One region of the Agrobacterium sp. NPDC058088 genome, then DNA from elsewhere that is predicted to be linked to it. Evidence: riboswitches for the same ligand, from Rfam matches in the RefSeq annotation. Region 1 holds a riboswitch; the other holds the start of a gene.

Region 1 (3,898 bases):
TCGCATCGCTGGTCGAGACCCTGCCGGGAAAAACCGCCGCCGCCTGCCTGATTGCCGCACTCGTCCTCAGCCGCGCCCTGATGGTGTGGCACTGGCAGGCCCTGCCCCGCGCCAAGACCTCCGGCATCGCCGCCGACGCCGGCCAGCCCGGCGAAAGTGAACGAAACATCGCGATGGTGGCGGGTTTGCTGCTCTTCCTGCTTTTCACGCTGCACGCCCTGCCGCTTGTTGCCATTGCATTCGTGCTGGCCGCTGCCGTCCTTGCGGCTGTGCTGTTCGGCCGGCTTTGCGAAAGCAAGATTGGCGGCCATACCGGCGACACTATCGGCGCCTGCCAGCAGATCACGGAGATCGTTACCCTCGTCGCCCTTGCCCTTGCGGCGTGACGGCCTGATATAGAACGCCATGGAAACACCCTGCATCCATATCTGCCGCCTGGACGCGACCAACAGCCTCTGCATCGGTTGTGGCCGCACGCTGGATGAAATCGGCGGCTGGGCGGGCTTTGGCGACGAGAAACGCCGCACGATCATGCGGGCGCTGCCGCAGAGACTGGAAAATTTGAGCAAGACCGCCGAGGAGACACATACCGCATGAACAGGCTGACCATCGTTCTCCTTCTGCTGGCCGTCGGCCTTGGCCTGCTGCTCATCAATCACGACGGCGGCCGGACGCTCGGTATCGACAATGATCAATTCGCCCAGGTCCTCTATCTTCTGCCCATCGCCGGCCTCCTGTCGGCCGGCATTCTGGCGGGAAGGCGCGGCAGCCTCGGTACCGTAATCCGCCAACTCGCCGCCTGGCTGGTCATCATCCTTGGTCTCGCCTCGCTCTATCTCTATCGCTACGACCTGCAATCCTTCGGCGACCGATTGCTGAGCGGCCTCATGCCCGGCCGCGCCGTGGTGGTGACGACATCGGGTGGCGAACAGGAAATCGTGCTGCATAAATCAATGAGCGGCCATTTCGAGGCGAATGTCACCGTCGAAGGCAAGACGATCCATATGCTGGTCGATACCGGCGCAAGCTCGGTGGTGCTCGCCAATGCCGACGCAGACGCAATCGGCATTGATACGAGAGGCCTGCGTTATACCGTGCCTGTGATGACTGCGAACGGCCGCACGGCAGCAGCACCCGTCACCCTGTCCGAAATCGGCATCGGCCCGATCACCCGACGCAACATTCCCGCCCTCGTTGCCCAGGATGGGCAACTGGGCCAGAGCCTGCTCGGCATGAGCTACCTCTCCACGCTCGGTTCGCTGCAGATGCAGACCGACGAATTGCGGCTGCGCGACCGATAGGGCCAGCCCTCCCGGACTGCACTCCCCCCGCCACACGGCGCCGGAAAGAAATACCCCGTTTCGACGATAATGGGGGTATGAATTTCGCGTAAGTAGAATCCGGCAAAGCATTGCCTCTTGATTCCCTCTCATTTGATAATTTATGTTGAGCTTGTTCTCAGGGCGGGGTGCAATTCCCCACCGGCGGTATCGGGATATTCCCGGAGCCCGCGAGCGCTTCCGGTCTCCAAAGCCGGAAGGTCAGCAGATCCGGTGAGAGGCCGGAGCCGACGGTATAGTCCGGATGGAAGAGGACAAGGCATCGGATACCCGCGTGTAGCGGGCTCGAAATGCATTGTTCGCCCAAGGGATATTTGGCGCTTCGTGAAGCGCGAAAATGCCGCAAAACGGCATAACCCTTGAAAGGCTTGAAAGAAAATGACCATTGCCAAGATTGAAGACGCCATCGCCGCCATTTCCCGTGGCGAGATGGTGATTGTCGTCGACGACGAAGACCGCGAAAACGAAGGCGATATCATCGCCGCCTCCGACAGCATGACGCCACAGCAGATCGCCTTCATGATGAACCATGCACGCGGGCTGATCTGCGTCGCCATGCCGGGCGAGCGCCTCGATGCGCTCGACATTCCGCTGATGGTGCCGCGCAACACCGAATCCATGAAGACGGCCTTCACCGTGTCCGTGGATTACATCCCAGGTACCACGACGGGCATTTCCGCCACCGACCGCGCAAACACCGTACGCGCGCTGGTATCGGAGGTTTCGCGCCCGGATGATTTCGCCCGCCCGGGCCACATTTTCCCGCTGCGCGCCAACCCGGAAGGCGTTCTCGGCCGCACCGGCCATACCGAAGCGGCCGTTGATCTCTGCCGTCTTGCCGGAAAATACCCTTGCGGCACCATCTGCGAAATAGCCAATGATGACGGCACCATGGCCCGCCTGCCTCAGCTCAGGCTCTTCGCCGAACGCCATGGCCTGCTCATCGTAACCATCAAGGATCTGGTTTCCTATCTGAAGGGTGAGATCGTCGAAGAGGTGGCGCAGAAGCAGGTCGCCTGATCTGCACGCACTGTGTCCCGAATACGAAAACGCCCGGCAAGCGCCGGGCGTCGATCTGATGGAACAGGGTCCGAAACAAACTGGCTGTCAGTTGCGCAGCCGATACCCCGTCTTGAACATCCAGCCGACAACGCCGAGACAGACCGCCAGAAACAGCGTGATCATCGCCAGACTGATGATGGGATTGACGTCGGCGATCTCGTAGAAGCTCCAGCGAAAACCGCTGATAAGATAAAGCACCGGGTTGAAGTGGCTGACCGTCTGCCAGAAGGGCGGCAGCATGTCGATGGAATAGAAGCTGCCGCCAAGGAAGGTCAGCGGTGGCACGACCAACATGGGAATGAGGTTCAGCTGCTCGAAATTCGACGCCCAAATACCGATGATGAAGCCGAACAGGCTGAAACTGACAGCCGTCAGCACGAAAAACAGGATCATCATGAAAGGGTGCGCAATGGTGATATCCACGAAGAACGATGCGGTTATCAGGATGATCGTGCCGATCATCAACCCCTTGGTCGCCGCCGCGCCAACGTAACCAGCGACGATTTCCGTCATCGACACGGGCGCGGACAATATCTCATAAACCGTGCCGGTAAATTTGGGAAAATAGATGCCGAAGGAGCCGTTGCTGATACATTGCGTCAGAAGCGTCAGCATGATGAGGCCGGGCGTTATGAACGCGCCATAGGAAACTCCACCAACCTCCTGAATCCGCGAACCGATCGCCGTTCCGAACACGATGAAATAAAGCGAGGTGGAAATGACAGGCGAAATGACGCTCTGCAACAGGGTGCGGCGGGTGCGCGCCATCTCAAACAGGTAGATGGACTTCATGGCTTCGAAATTCATTTCTGGCCTCCCACCAGCGAAACGAAGATATCCTCAAGCGAGCTCTGCCGCGTGGAAATATCCTTGAAATGGATGTCGGCGGCGAAAAGAGCGCTGAGAACATCGGCAATGCGGCCCTGCTCGCCATTATCCTCGATTTCATAGGTGATGGTGCATCCGTCCTCGGACAGCGTCAGTCCAAAGGGCGCAAGGCTTTCCGGCAACGTCTCCACAGGCTGGGAAAGCGCGAGGAAAAGCTGCTTGCGGCCGAGTTTCTTCATCAGCGCCGTCTTTTCCTCCACCAGCAGCAATTCGCCGCCATTGATGACACCCACCCGGTCGGCGATTTCTTCCGCCTCCTCGATGTAATGGGTGGTGAGGATGATGGTGACGCCTCTGGAGCGTAGATCGGCGACGACGTTCCACATGTCGCGGCGCAACGCCACATCCACGCCAGCGGTCGGCTCGTCAAGGAAGAGCACCTTCGGCTCATGCGCAAGCGCCTTGGCGATCAGCACGCGGCGCTTCATGCCGCCGGACAGTTCCCGCAGCATATTGTCCTTCTTGTCCCACAGCGAGAGGGACTTCAGAATGCTTTCGATCAGTCCCGGGTTCTTCTTCTGCCCGTGCAGGCCGCGAGAGAAACTGACCGTATTCCACACGGTCTCGAACATATCCGTTGTCAGTTCCTGGGGCACCAGGCCGATGAG
Region 2 (3,898 bases), on a different contig from region 1:
TTCTGGATGGCAAGGTGCTGACGCTGAAAGGCCCGGCAGACGCAATCGCCAGGGGTATCGTCATGGTGCCGGAAGACCGCAAACTGCAGGGGCTGGTTGTGGAGCACGAGATCGGTGAAAACCTGATCTATGCCAATCTTGACCGCGTCGGCTCCGGCTGGATCACACCCGGCATCAAGCGGGCCTTCACAAAGGAGGCGATCGCAAAGTTCGGCGTGAAGGGGCGCAGCGAACAGCCGGCCTCTGATCTTTCGGGCGGCAACCAGCAGAAGGTGGTGATTGCCAAATGGCTTGCCCGCAATCCCCGCGTTGTCGTGCTGGACGAGCCGACGCGCGGCATTGATGTCGGCGCGCGGGCTGGCATTTACGATATCATCGTCGGTCTGGCGAAAAGCGGCGTTGCCGTTATCGTCGTCAGTTCCGATCTGGAGGAAGTGCTGGGCGTTTCCAACCGCATCCTCGTGCTCGCGCAGGGAAAACAGGCCGGCATCCTCAACCGCGACGAAGCAAACGATGTCTCGGTCATGGAACTGGCAACCATCTGAAGAAGGAAATAAAGATGTCCACCATCACCCTCAATGCGCCGAAACTGTTCGATCTCTCCGGCCAGGTGGCGCTCGTCACCGGCGCCGGTTCCGGCATCGGCCAGCGGATCGCCATGGGGCTTGCCCAGTCCGGCGCGAATGTCGCGCTGCTCGACCGCCGCACCGATGACGGTCTGGCGCAGACGGCCGACTTCATCGCCAAAGCCGGCCGCAAGTCTGTCCAGATTGCGGCTGACGTCACCAGCAAAGAGGCGTTGACTGAAGCGGTTGCGCGTACTGAGGCCGAGCTTGGCGCGCTTTCAATCGCCGTCAATGCGGCCGGCATCGCCAATGCCAATCCTGCCGAGGAGATGGAGGAAAGCCAGTTCCAGACGATGATGGACATCAATCTGAAGGGCGTTTTCCTGTCCTGCCAGGCGGAAGCCAACGCCATGCTGAAGAACGGGCGCGGCGCAATCGTCAACATCGCTTCCATGTCCGGCGTCATCGTCAATCGCGGGCTGATGCAGTGCCACTACAATGCCTCGAAGGCAGGCGTCATCCACATGTCGAAATCCATGGCGATGGAGTGGGTGGGTCGCGGCATCCGCGTTAACACCATCTCGCCGGGTTATACGGCAACGCCGATGAATACCCGACCGGAAATGGTGCATCAGACCAAGCTGTTCGAAGAGCAGACGCCAATGCAGCGCATGGCAGGCGTGGATGAGATGGTCGGTCCGGCGATCTTCCTGCTGTCAGATGCAGCGAGCTTCGTGACGGGTGTCGATTTGCTGGTGGATGGCGGTTTCTGCTGCTGGTAGGTTTTTTGTTTCTGGCGCTCTGCCTCGGCGTGGTGGGCCGGATGTTCAAGACGGGGTATCGGCTGCGAAACTGACCGCCAGTTTGTTTCGGACCCTGCTCCATCAGATCGACGCCCGGCGCTTGCCGGGCGTTTTCGTATTCGGGACACAGTGCGTGCAGATCAGGCGACCTGCTTCTGCGCCACCTCTTCGACGATCTCACCCTTCAGATAGGAAACCAGATCCTTGATGGTCACGATGAGCAGGCCATGGCGTTCGGCGAAGAGCCTGAGCTGAGGCAGGCGGGCCATGGTGCCGTCATCATTGGCTATTTCGCAGATGGTGCCGCAAGGGTATTTTCCGGCAAGACGGCAGAGATCAACGGCCGCTTCGGTATGGCCGGTGCGGCCGAGAACGCCTTCCAGGTTGGCGCGCAGCGGGAAAATGTGGCCCGGGCGGGCGAAATCATCCGGGCGCGAAACCTCCTATACCAGCGCGCGTACGGTGTTTGCGCGGTCGGTGGCGGAAATGCCCGTCGTGGTGCCTGGGATGTAATCCACGGACACGGTGAAGGCCGTCTTCATGGATTCGGTGTTGCGCGGCACCATCAGCGGAATGTCGAGCGCATCGAGGCGCTCGCCCGGCATGGCGACGCAGATCAGCCCGCGTGCATGGTTCATCATGAAGGCGATCTGCTGTGGCGTGATGCTGTCGGAGGCGGCGATGATATCGCCTTCGTTTTCACGGTCTTCGTCGTCGACGACAATCACCATCTCGCCACGGGAAATGGCGGCGATGGCGTCTTCAATCTTGGCAATGGTCATTTTCTTTCAAGCCTTTCAAGGGTTATGCCGTTTTGCGGCATTTTCGCGCTTCACGAAGCGCCAAATATCCCTTGGGCGAACAATGCAATTCGAGCCCGCTAAACGCGGGTATCCGATGCCTTGTCCTCTTCCATCCGGACTATACCGTCGGCTCCGGCCTCTCACCGGATCTGCTGACCTTCCGGCTTTGGAGACCGGAAGCGCTCGCGGGCTCCGGGAAAATCCCGATACCGCCGGTGGGGAATTGCACCCCGCCCTGAGAACAAGCTCAACATAAATTATCAAATGAGAGGGAATCAAGAGGCAATGACCTCACGCAGGCCTTGCGCATGAAAAGAAAGCGTCGGCAGTATACTGTGCCCTTTTGCGTTTCTGATCTTCTCAAGAGCATTTAAGCACTTTTTTATCCATTCTCCTTAGCATTAAATGGGTGCTTGGGCGACGTTACGCTGCGGGAGAGAGGTTAGAGCATGAAATTGTCCCAAAAAGCGAAATCTATCGGTTTCAGAACGTCGAGTGGGATGGCTTTATTGCTCATATCGGTTCTCCTGGTGGCATTTGTCGGAATTAGAGGTATCGGAAGCCTGGCAGGCGCCGTATCTCAGACAGTGGATACGTCAAAGGTACTTATTGGAGCCAATCAGGCTGAAGGCGCTATTATTCAGTATCTTGTCGGTAAAGAACCGAAGCGCATCGATGAAGCGACCAGCGCCCTCGAGACGGCGCAGACGACGCTCAATTCTCTGGCGCTGTCAAAAGAACAAGGCTCGCAGCTCTCGGATGGCATCTCGATGATGTCGAATGCGGTCAAAGCTCTCGCAATATCCCAGGACGCGGTTCAGAACGCAGGCGTTGCTCTGCGCGATGCGACCGGAAGCTTGGTCTCCTTGGCCGAGCAGGCTGAAAAGAGTGCCCAGGATATCGCCAACCAAGCCGAGACCAATTCGAACAACGCATTGATAACTCTGAATACCATCCGCATCCTCATCCAAAACGCCGGCATTTTCAGCAACGCAATGAATGCTGTCGAACTGGCACTGGTAAAAGCCTCCGCTTTGGGTAACCAGATATCGCCCGATCAGATCGCAGAACCTATGGCTCGTGCCGAGGTCAGCCTGGCTGAAGTTGTTAAGCTTGGTGGAACACCAAACATCCAGCCGATCGTCAGCAGCCTGGCAAGCACCTTCGCGGAGATCCAGACGGCCCTGTCCAAGGACAACGGCGCCGCTTTGTCATCGACGTACGACTTTGCGCTTTTCACTAGAAGTTCTGCTGCTTCTCAGAAGCTTAACGAAGCGCTACGCATATCGGCAGAAACGGAACTGGCTTCCAAAAGCGAGAAGGACAACGCGCGATCCAAAGCGCGTATCGTGTCCGGAACTGCACGCAACTTCGCCAATGTGTTAAAGGATACCCTGGTTCAAGTCGAGCGATATCGCCTCCGACCATCCGATGACGCCGCCGTGACCGTCACTGCAGGCCTGAAAAAGGCGCAAGCTTTGGGCGGCATGCTTGCCAAGACGTCCGGCAATGATATGACCGCCAGCCTTGCCCAGCTGAACGAGACCTTCAACGCCTTGAAGACGAATTTGGCATCGTTTGATCAGCAAGCCTCGCTGGTCGTCTCGACGTCAAAGAGCGTCACCGATGGCATTGTCGAGATTGCGGGCGAAATTGCGTCGAAATCCGAGCTTCAGGGCAATCAGGGTACGTCCTGGATGTGGGGTGCTGGTTTGTTCAGCCTCTT

The links. Region 1 has a riboswitch for FMN ahead of ribB (3,4-dihydroxy-2-butanone-4-phosphate synthase). Riboswitches for the same ligand answer to the same signal wherever they lie in the genome.
Region 2: another riboswitch for FMN. It lies ahead of ribB (3,4-dihydroxy-2-butanone-4-phosphate synthase); the one in region 1 lies ahead of ribB (3,4-dihydroxy-2-butanone-4-phosphate synthase).

Annotation. Positions count from the first base shown of each region.
Region 1 covers NZ_JBHVSU010000001.1:651,771-655,668, reverse strand. The annotation lists gene ACFVTJ_RS03230 (adenosylcobinamide-GDP ribazoletransferase) at 1-386, shown strand, start outside; gene ACFVTJ_RS03225 (DUF1289 domain-containing protein) at 406-597, shown strand; gene ACFVTJ_RS03220 (TIGR02281 family clan AA aspartic protease) at 594-1,301, shown strand; FMN riboswitch at 1,451-1,600, shown strand; gene ribB (3,4-dihydroxy-2-butanone-4-phosphate synthase) at 1,719-2,360, shown strand; gene ACFVTJ_RS03210 (ABC transporter permease) at 2,448-3,209, opposite strand; gene ACFVTJ_RS03205 (ABC transporter ATP-binding protein) at 3,206-3,898, opposite strand, start outside.
Region 2 covers NZ_JBHVSU010000006.1:178,722-182,619, reverse strand. The annotation lists gene ACFVTJ_RS17640 (sugar ABC transporter ATP-binding protein) at 1-545, shown strand, start outside; gene ACFVTJ_RS17635 (SDR family oxidoreductase) at 560-1,348, shown strand; partial or broken gene ribB (3,4-dihydroxy-2-butanone-4-phosphate synthase) at 1,510-2,151, opposite strand; FMN riboswitch at 2,270-2,419, opposite strand; gene ACFVTJ_RS17625 (methyl-accepting chemotaxis protein) at 2,622-3,898, shown strand, end outside.